One region of the Delftia tsuruhatensis genome, then DNA from elsewhere that is predicted to be linked to it. Evidence: riboswitches for the same ligand, from Rfam matches in the RefSeq annotation. Region 1 holds a riboswitch; the other holds the start of a gene.
The links. A riboswitch is a leader RNA that binds a small molecule or an ion and turns the genes downstream of it on or off. The one in region 1 is predicted to bind thiamine pyrophosphate.

Region 1 (4,206 bases):
GCTCAGCGCCACGGCCAACGATACCGATGTGCAGGTCACTCTGTCCGAGGTGCGGCCCGACGGCCAGGAGATGTTCGTGCAGCGCGGCTGGCTGCGCGCCTCCATGCGGGCTCTGGACGGAAAGCGCTCCACCGCGTTGCGGCCCTGGGGTGATTTCACCGAGGCGGCCGTGCGGCCGCTGACGCCTGGCGAGCCCGTGCTGATGCGCGTGGAGATCCAGAAGTTCGCCCATGTGTTCCGTGCCGGCTCCAGCCTGCGCGTGACCCTGGACACGCCTTCGCAGACCGGCTACTGGGCCTTCGGGAACCTGGCCGTGCCGTCGATCAACACCGTCTGGATGGACCGCAGCCGGCCGTCGAAGATCGTGCTGGGCCATATCGCCTATGCGCATGCGCCGGCTTGGCCGGACTGCCGGCGCATGCTGCGCCAGCCCTGCAGGGCCAATGAGGAGCCGGTACCTGACGGCGTGGGGCCCATGCCGCCGTTGTGATGCCCGGCCATGCCCCGGTATTGACTATGAATGAACGTCCGTTCATTATTCGGGGCATGAAGAAGAAGGAAGACATCATCGAACGGCGTGCCGCCATCGTGCAGGCGGCGCTCCAGTGCTTCGTGGACAGGGGCTTTCACTGCACCAGCATGCGCGACATCGCGCAGGCGGCGTCGGTGAGCCTGGGCAACCTGTACAACCATTTCCTCAACAAGGAGGCGCTGATCGCCGAGGTCGCCACGCAGGAGCAGTCCGAACTGCGGCCCCTGCTGGAGGCGCTGGAGCAGGCCGATGCGCCGTCCCTGGAAGGCGTGGCGCGGTTCCTGTCCGCCTGCCAGGCACTGTGCCGGCAACGGGAGTGGGCCGTGCTCAGCGCCGAATGCCTGGCCGAGATCGCCCGCACGCCCGCGCTGGCGCCGGCCTTCGAGGCCAACCGCAGGCGCATGCTCGACGCGCTGGCCGGCTTCATCGAGCGTGGTGTGGGGCGGGGCTGCTTCAAGCCCCCCGTTGCGGCGCGCCTGGTCGCACAACTGCTGCTCGATGCGGTCGAGAGCGATGCCTTGCGCGTCGCGCTGGCCGTGACCCCGCCAGCGGACGCCGCATCCCAGCCGGCCGTGGATGTGCTGGACCCCGCCTTGCTGCGCTGCCTGCTGGGAGTGGCGGCATGATCCACGGCGCCAAAGGCATCGCCGGTCACAAAAGCCGTTCCCGCCTGGCGGGGCTGGACCTGGCGCGCTACTTCGCGCTGGCCGGGATGGTGTTCGTCAATTTCAGGCAGGCCATGCATCCGGCATCGGAGGCGCCGGGCTGGCTGCTGGCGCTGTTCCATTTCCTGGAAGGCAAGGCCTCGGCCACCTTCGTGGTGCTGGCGGGCCTGGGCCTGGTGCTGGCCACGCGCTCGCAGGAGCGAGCCACGGCGCGCATCTGGACGCTGCGCCGCGCGCTGTTCCTGCTGGTGGCGGGGGGGCTGAACCTGCTGATCTTCCCGGCCGACATCATCCATTACTACGCGGTCTACTTCGTGCTGGCCATCGCCTGGCTGCAGACCGGACCCCGTGCGCTGCTGGCCGGCATCCTGGGCGTGGCCCTGGCCTCCACATGGGCTTTGCTGCACCTGGACTACAGCCAGGGCTGGGACTGGGCCTCCCTGTCCTACGAGGGGCTGTGGGAGCCCGCAGGCTTTGCGCGCAACCTGCTGTTCAACGGATTCCACCCCGTGCTGCCGTGGTTCGCCTTCTTCCTGTACGGCATGCTGCTGGCACGCCTGCCGCTGGCAAAGGCGTCGGTGCAAGGGGCACTGGTGGCCGCAGGCGCAGCCATGTCGGGACTGGCCTGCGCCCTGGCGTGGCTGGGGGGCGATGGTCCATGGGCGCCCTGGCTGGCCACCAGCCCCATGCCACCGGGGCCTGCCTACCTGCTGATGGGCCTGGGCTGCGCCAGCATCGCCATCGGTGCCTGCCTGCGGCTGGCCGAGCGCTGGCCCGAGGGCCCGTGGCGCGGCCTGCTGCCTGCGGGGCGCATGACGCTCACCCTCTACCTGGCCCATATCCTCATCGGCATGGGCATCCTGGAGGCCATGGGCGCGCTGGACGGCACGCGCGGCCTTGGCGATGTGGCATGGGCCGCCACGCTGTACCTGCTCATGGCCACCGTGGCCGCATGGGCCTGGGGCCGCAAGGTGGCCCAGGGCCCGGTGGAGTGGGTGATGCGGCGGCTGACGGCAGTGGGTTAGCCCCTGGCAGGGGGCATGCCTTCGGCCTGCGCCTTTGGCGGCCCTGCGGTAAGATAGCCCTCCGCTCCGGGGTGCACGCCAGTGCTGAGATCCACACCCGAGAACTTGAACCGGGTCATTCCGGCGGAAGAAGAGCTTGCACCCCCGCATGGCCTGCCATGGGCCAGGAGCCATGGGCGGGGGAGCCTTCGGAGCATCACGTCCCAGCTCTCGAAGGAATTCCATGGACAAGGCCCGGCCCCAGGCGGCTTCTCTGGTCGCAGACCTGCTCGCATTCATCGCCATGGATGGCTGCACCGACGAGCAGTTCGATGCACTTGCGCTGCGGCTGTTCGCCCACCAGTACGAATTCAATGCACCGTTTCGCAGCTTCTGCCAGCGGCGGGGCGCCACGCTGCGCAATGTGAAGACCTGGAGCGACATCCCGGCCGTCCCCATCGACGCCTTCAAGGCCATGGAGCTGCGCAGCGAGCCGGCCTCGCCCACGGAGCGCGTGTTCATGACCAGCGGTACCACGGGCCAGGCCAAGGGCATGTCTGCGCGCGGACGGCATTTCCATCCCGCGCTCGATGTCTATGACCTGTCCATGAAGCGCCACTTCGCGCAGCGCTTCATGGCAGGACAGGAGCGCATGCCCATGGGCATCCTCTTTCCGGACGAGCAGGCCATGCCCCACTCCTCGCTGGCCCACTACCTGGCGCTGGCCAGGTCGGAATTCGGCACCGAGGACAGCCGCTACTTCCTGACCCCCGAGGGCCTGGACATGGCGGGCCTGTGCGCCGTGCTGGAGGCGTCCGAGCGCAGCGGCCGGCCCCATGCGCTGCTGGGTGCCAGCTTCAGCCTGGTACATGTGATGGACGCCTTGCGCGCGCAGGGACGCAGTTTCCGGCTGCCGGCAGGCAGCCGCATCCTGGACACGGGTGGCTACAAGGGACAGTCGCGCGAACTGCCGCTGGAGGATTTCTATGCCGGCCTGACGCAGTTGCTGGGCGTGCCGCGCAGCCACTGCATCAACATGTACGGCATGACCGAGCTGAGCACGCAGTTCTATGACGACGGCAATGCCACGCTGCCCTCGGTCAAGTCGGGGCCGCACTGGATACGCTCGCGCCTGGTCGAGCCCGTCACGGGCCGTAGCGTGGCGCCCGGCGAGCGCGGCATCCTCGTGCACTGCGATCTGGCCAACTACAACGCGGTCACCACCATCCTCACGGAAGACGTGGGCCTGTGGGCAGGCCATGGCCAAGCGGGTGGCTTCCTGTTGTTGGGCCGTGCCGAGGGCGCGGCCGCCAAGGGCTGCTCGCTGGCGGTCGAGGAATTCGTGAAAGCCGCCGCCGCATGAGGGTGGAACGGATCACGGCCGGCTACCTGCCCGAACTGCCTGGTCTACGCGAGGCCGAGCTGCAGTGGCAGGTGCTGCCCTTCGAGCGCGATGGCGTGCGGCTGGAAGTGGCCGTGCCCGTGCTGACGGGCCCGCAGATGCAGGCGCTCGCCGACCGGGTTCGCCAGGCGGCCGACCGCCACTTGAGGTGCATGCCGGTGGCCGAGATCATCGGGGCCATCGACCGTGCCATCGCCCGCCTGCTGGACAGGCATGACCCCTGGCGCCGCCAGGCCGACGCCTGGCTGCCCGTGGTTACCGGCTATGACGCGGACATGGTGCGGCTGGGGTTGACGGGCTTTTTCAAGACGTTCCGCGCGCCGCAGCTGCGGCGTTTCGTGGCCGAGGACTTCGCCAACCCGGCCGTGCTCGACGGCTTTGAGCCCGCGCCCAAGGGCGGCGCGGTGCGCGCCTTCGGACCTGACCTGCTGGTGCACAGCTGGGCCGGCAATGTGCCCGCGCTGTCGCTGTGGAGCCTGGTCTGCGGCCTGCTGGTCAAGGCGCCGGCCATTGGCAAGCTGGCCAGCGCCGAGCCCTTGTTCGCGGGCTGGTTCGCGCGGCTGCTGGCCGAGGTCCATCCGCCGCTGGCCGATTGCCTGGCCG
Region 2 (4,206 bases), 2.1 Mb from region 1:
CGATGATGCCCTGCTTGACGTCGTCGCGGTCGGGCAGGCCCAGGTGTTCCTTGGGCGTGACGTAGCACAGCATGGCCGTGCCGAACCAGCCGATCATGGCCGCGCCGATGGCGCTGGCGATGTGGTCGTAGCCGGGGGCGATGTCGATGGTCAGCGGGCCCAAGGTGTAGAACGGCGCCTCGTGGCAGTGCTTGAGCTGCTCGGTCATGTTGGCCTGGATCATGTGCATGGGCACGTGGCCAGGGCCTTCGATCATGGTCTGCACGTCGTGCTTCCAGGCCAGCTGGGTCAACTCGCCCAGGGTCTGCAGTTCGGCGAACTGGGCCTCGTCATTGGCGTCCGATGCGCAGCCGGGGCGCAGGCCGTCGCCCAGCGAGAAGCTGACGTCGTACTGCTTCATGATGTCGCAGATGTCCTCGAAATGCTCGTACAGGAAGCTTTCGCGGTGGTGGGCCATGCACCACTTGGCCATGATGGAGCCACCGCGCGAGACGATGCCCGTGCGGCGCTGGGCCGTGAGGTGGATGTAGGCCAGGCGCACCCCGGCGTGGATGGTGAAGTAGTCCACGCCCTGCTCGGCCTGCTCGATCAGCGTGTCGCGGAAGATCTCCCAGGTCAGGTCCTCGGCGATGCCGCCGACCTTCTCCAGCGCCTGGTAGATGGGCACGGTGCCGATGGGCACGGGCGAGTTGCGGATGATCCAGTCGCGCGTGGTGTGGATGTTCTTGCCCGTGGACAGGTCCATGACGTTGTCCGCGCCCCAGCGGATGGCCCAGACCAGCTTTTCCACCTCTTCCTCGATGCTGGAGGTCACGGCCGAGTTGCCGATGTTGGCGTTGATCTTGACCTTGAAGTTGCGCCCGATGGCCATGGGCTCGATCTCGGGGTGGTTGATGTTGGCCGGGATGATGGCGCGGCCGCGCGCCACTTCGTCGCGCACGAACTCGGGCGTGATGATCCTGGGGATGGCCGCGCCCAGGCTGTTGCCGGCCAGGCGCAGCTCGCGCGCGGCGTCCTTCTGGTACTCGGCCATCCATTCGCGGCGGCCGTTCTCGCGCAGGGCCACGTATTCCATCTCGGGCGTGATGATGCCCTTCCTGGCGTAGTGCATCTGGGTGACGTTGCCGCCGCTTTTCGCGCGGCGGGGCTGGCGTTGCAGCGATGCGGCCTCGGCGCGCAGGCGGGCCACGCGCTCGTCCTCCTCGCCGCGCTTGCCGCCATCGTCCAGGGCCTGGCGCAGGCGGCCGGCGTAGTACTCGCTGTCGCCGCGCGCCTCGATCCAGGCGTTGCGCACGCCCGGCAGGCCGCTGCGCACGTCGATGGCCACGCTCGGGTCGGTGTAGGGACCCGAGGTGTCGTAGACGCTGACCTGCTCGCCATTGGTCAGCTGGATGTCGCGCACGGGCACGCGCAGGTCGCTGTGCAGCGCGCCCTGCAGATAGCTCTTGGTGGATGACGGGAAGGGCTGGCGCGATTGTGCCAGCAGTTCGGCGAAGCGCTGCGCGTCGGGAGCCGCGCCTGCGGCGGGGGTGAAGATCGGATCGGGAGCGTTCATGTCGGTTCCTTGCAGTCAAAGCGTTGCTTGTCAACGCTCCGGGAACCGGACACTCCTTGGGCTTTGCCACGGCCGCGCACCGATGCCGGTGTGGGCCTGCCAGGGCCTGTCGGCCTTGGCCCCTGATGGCCGCGCACGCCAAGGTGCGCGAGCATCCTTGGGTGGCAAGGGCCGATGCGCAGGGACGATGGGCCTTGCGGCCCGTGTCCGCGAGCCGGGGGCTGCGGACGTCTTCCTCTGGTTTCGGCCCTGCTTCAGGGTCCCGCTCTTCTTCCGCCGGTATGAACCGGATCAAGTTCGTCGGGTTCGCCGCCTGGCCCATGCAGCGCATGGACCGGTTGGCATCTCAGTGCATCAGCACACCCCGGAGCAGCGGCCAGTATAGGCGATGGCAGGCCGTCGCCCGGCTACGGGTTTGCCCGATGCCAGCGCCAGCCTTCAGGCGAAGCCGCGCAGCTCGCCCCACTCGGCCAGCGGTGCGCGCGTGGCGCGCCAGCCGTTGATGGGCGCGCTCCTGTCCTCGTAGCCCAGCGCGATGCCGAAGGCCACGTGGTAGCCCTCGGGCAGGGGCAGCGCCCGGGTCACGGCCTCGTTGTAGCGGCGCCAGAAGCCCTGGGCGCAGGTGGCCAGGCCATGGGCACAGGCCAGCAGCATGAAGGACTGCAGGTAGATGCCCAGGTCCGTCCACTGCGGCAGGCCCATGCGCTCGTCCACGGCCACGATCAGGCCCACGGGCGCGCCGAAGAAGCGGCCGTTGCGTGCCAGTTGCTCCAGGCGCGCGGGCTTGTCCTCGCGCGGGATGCCCAGCGACTGGTACAGCTCCTCGCCGTTGGCGAAGCGCCGGCTGCGGTAGGGCTCCCACAGGTTGGGCGGGTAGGACAGGCCCGGCCGGGCGTCGTCGGGCTGGGCGGCTGCGACGGCATCCAGCAACTGCTGCAGCGGCTCGCCCGTCAGCGCCAGCACGCGCCAGGGCTGGAGGTTGCCGCCCGAGGCCGCCTGGGCCGCCTGTTCCATCAGACTGCGCACCAGGGCCGCATCGGGCACCCGGGGCAGGAAGGCGCGCACGGAGCGGCGCGCATGCAAGGCCTGTTCAACGTTCATGCTGGCTTCTGTCTCCTGAAAGAATCGTCTTCGCTGCGGGCTCACTTGCCCAGGATCTGGTCGATCCTGTCCTTCTGGAAGGCCTGCGGACGCTCGGACTCGCAGGGCACGCAGTCGCCCACCTTGCTGCCGGCCGAGAGCTTGGCGATCGCCTCCCACAGCAGCGCGATCTGCTGCTCGTGGGCCGACGCGCCTTCGCTGAGGCTGCGCATGGCCTGGGCCACGGGGTCCACCTCCTGGGTGATGCCATAGGCCGTGAACGGCTGGGGCGCGGCGGCAGCCGGCACCTTGATGGCATCGGCCCCGGCAACGGCCTGCTCCTGCTCGGTCACATCCGCGCTGTGGCCGTTCTTGCTGGGAATGATGCGCGCGGGAATGCCCACGGCCGTGGCGCCCGCAGGCACGGGCTTGATGACCACGGCATTGCTGCCGATCTTGGCGCCGTCGCCCACCTCGAAGCCGCCCAGCACCTTGGCGCCCGCGCTGACCACCACGTCGCGGCCCAGCGTGGGATGGCGCTTGGCACCCTTGTACAGCGAGGTGCCGCCCAGGGTCACGCCGTGGTAGATGGTGCAGCCGTCGCCCACCACGGCCGTCTCGCCGATGACGACGCCCATGCCATGGTCGATGAAGACGCGCTCGCCGATGACGGCGCCGGGGTGGATCTCGATGCCCGTCAGCCAGCGGCCGATGTGCGAGATGAAGCGCCCCAGCCACTTGAGGCCATGGTTCCAGCACCAGTGCGCCGGGCGCTGCAGCCAGATCGCATGCAGCCCCGGATAACAGGTGATGACCTCCCAGGTGCTGCGTGCCGCGGGGTCGCGGTCGAGGATGCACTGGATATCGGAGCGCAGGCGGTCAAGCATCTAGGGGCTGGTTATTGTTGACAAGACCGCTCAGTCTAGCGGTTCGGTGGGGTGCTCTGCAGCATGGCCTTCGCGACACCGCGCAGGATGTGGATTTCCTCGGTGGTCAGTTGCGAGCGATTGAAAAGCTGGTTCAGGCGCGGCATGAGCTTCTTGGGCGCTGCCGGATCGAGGAAGCCGATGTGCGCCAGCGCCTGCTCCCAATGGCCCAGCATGCCGGCCACCTGGGCCGCGTCGGCGCGCTGCGGCGCGGGCGTGTGCTCCACCACGGGAAAGCCGCCCAGCGCCTGGCGCCACTCATAGGCCACGACCTGGATGGCCGCCCCCAGGTTCAGCGAGCCGAACTGCGGATTGGACGGAATCGACAGCGCCACATCGCTGCGATAGACATCCTCGTTGCTCATGCCGAAGCGCTCGCAGCCGAACAGGAAGGCCACGCCCGACTGGTTGCAGCGCGGAGCCGGTGCATCCGAAGGCAGCGCGGCTTCATCGGGCGCAGCCGGCACATCCAGCGCTCCGCTGAGCAGCAACTCGAAATGCTGGCGCGGCGTGCGCGTGGGCGGGCCGAAGTCGCGCGGCGTCATGGCCGTGGCGCACAGGTGGCTGATGCCGTCCAGCGCTTCTTCCAGCGTCTCGACCACGCGGGCATTGCCCAGCACGTCCAGGGCGCCGCTGGCGCGCTGT

Region 2: linked by a shared signal. The riboswitch ahead of thiC (phosphomethylpyrimidine synthase ThiC) and the one ahead of L1Z78_RS10620 (long-chain fatty acid--CoA ligase) in region 1 are both predicted to bind thiamine pyrophosphate.

The regions. Positions count from the first base shown of each region.
Region 1 is NZ_LR813084.1:2,330,145-2,334,350, forward strand. Features, by position in the region: gene L1Z78_RS10605 (CocE/NonD family hydrolase) at 1-490, shown strand, start outside; gene L1Z78_RS10610 (TetR/AcrR family transcriptional regulator) at 547-1,158, shown strand; gene L1Z78_RS10615 (DUF418 domain-containing protein) at 1,155-2,222, shown strand; TPP riboswitch at 2,280-2,371, shown strand; gene L1Z78_RS10620 (long-chain fatty acid--CoA ligase) at 2,446-3,564, shown strand; gene L1Z78_RS10625 (acyl-CoA reductase) at 3,561-4,206, shown strand, end outside.
Region 2 is NZ_LR813084.1:4,455,731-4,459,936, forward strand. Features, by position in the region: gene thiC (phosphomethylpyrimidine synthase ThiC) at 1-1,555, opposite strand, end outside; TPP riboswitch at 1,807-1,932, opposite strand; gene L1Z78_RS20290 (nitroreductase) at 1,994-2,656, opposite strand; gene cysE (serine O-acetyltransferase) at 2,698-3,522, opposite strand; gene L1Z78_RS20300 (RNA methyltransferase) at 3,558-4,206, opposite strand, start outside.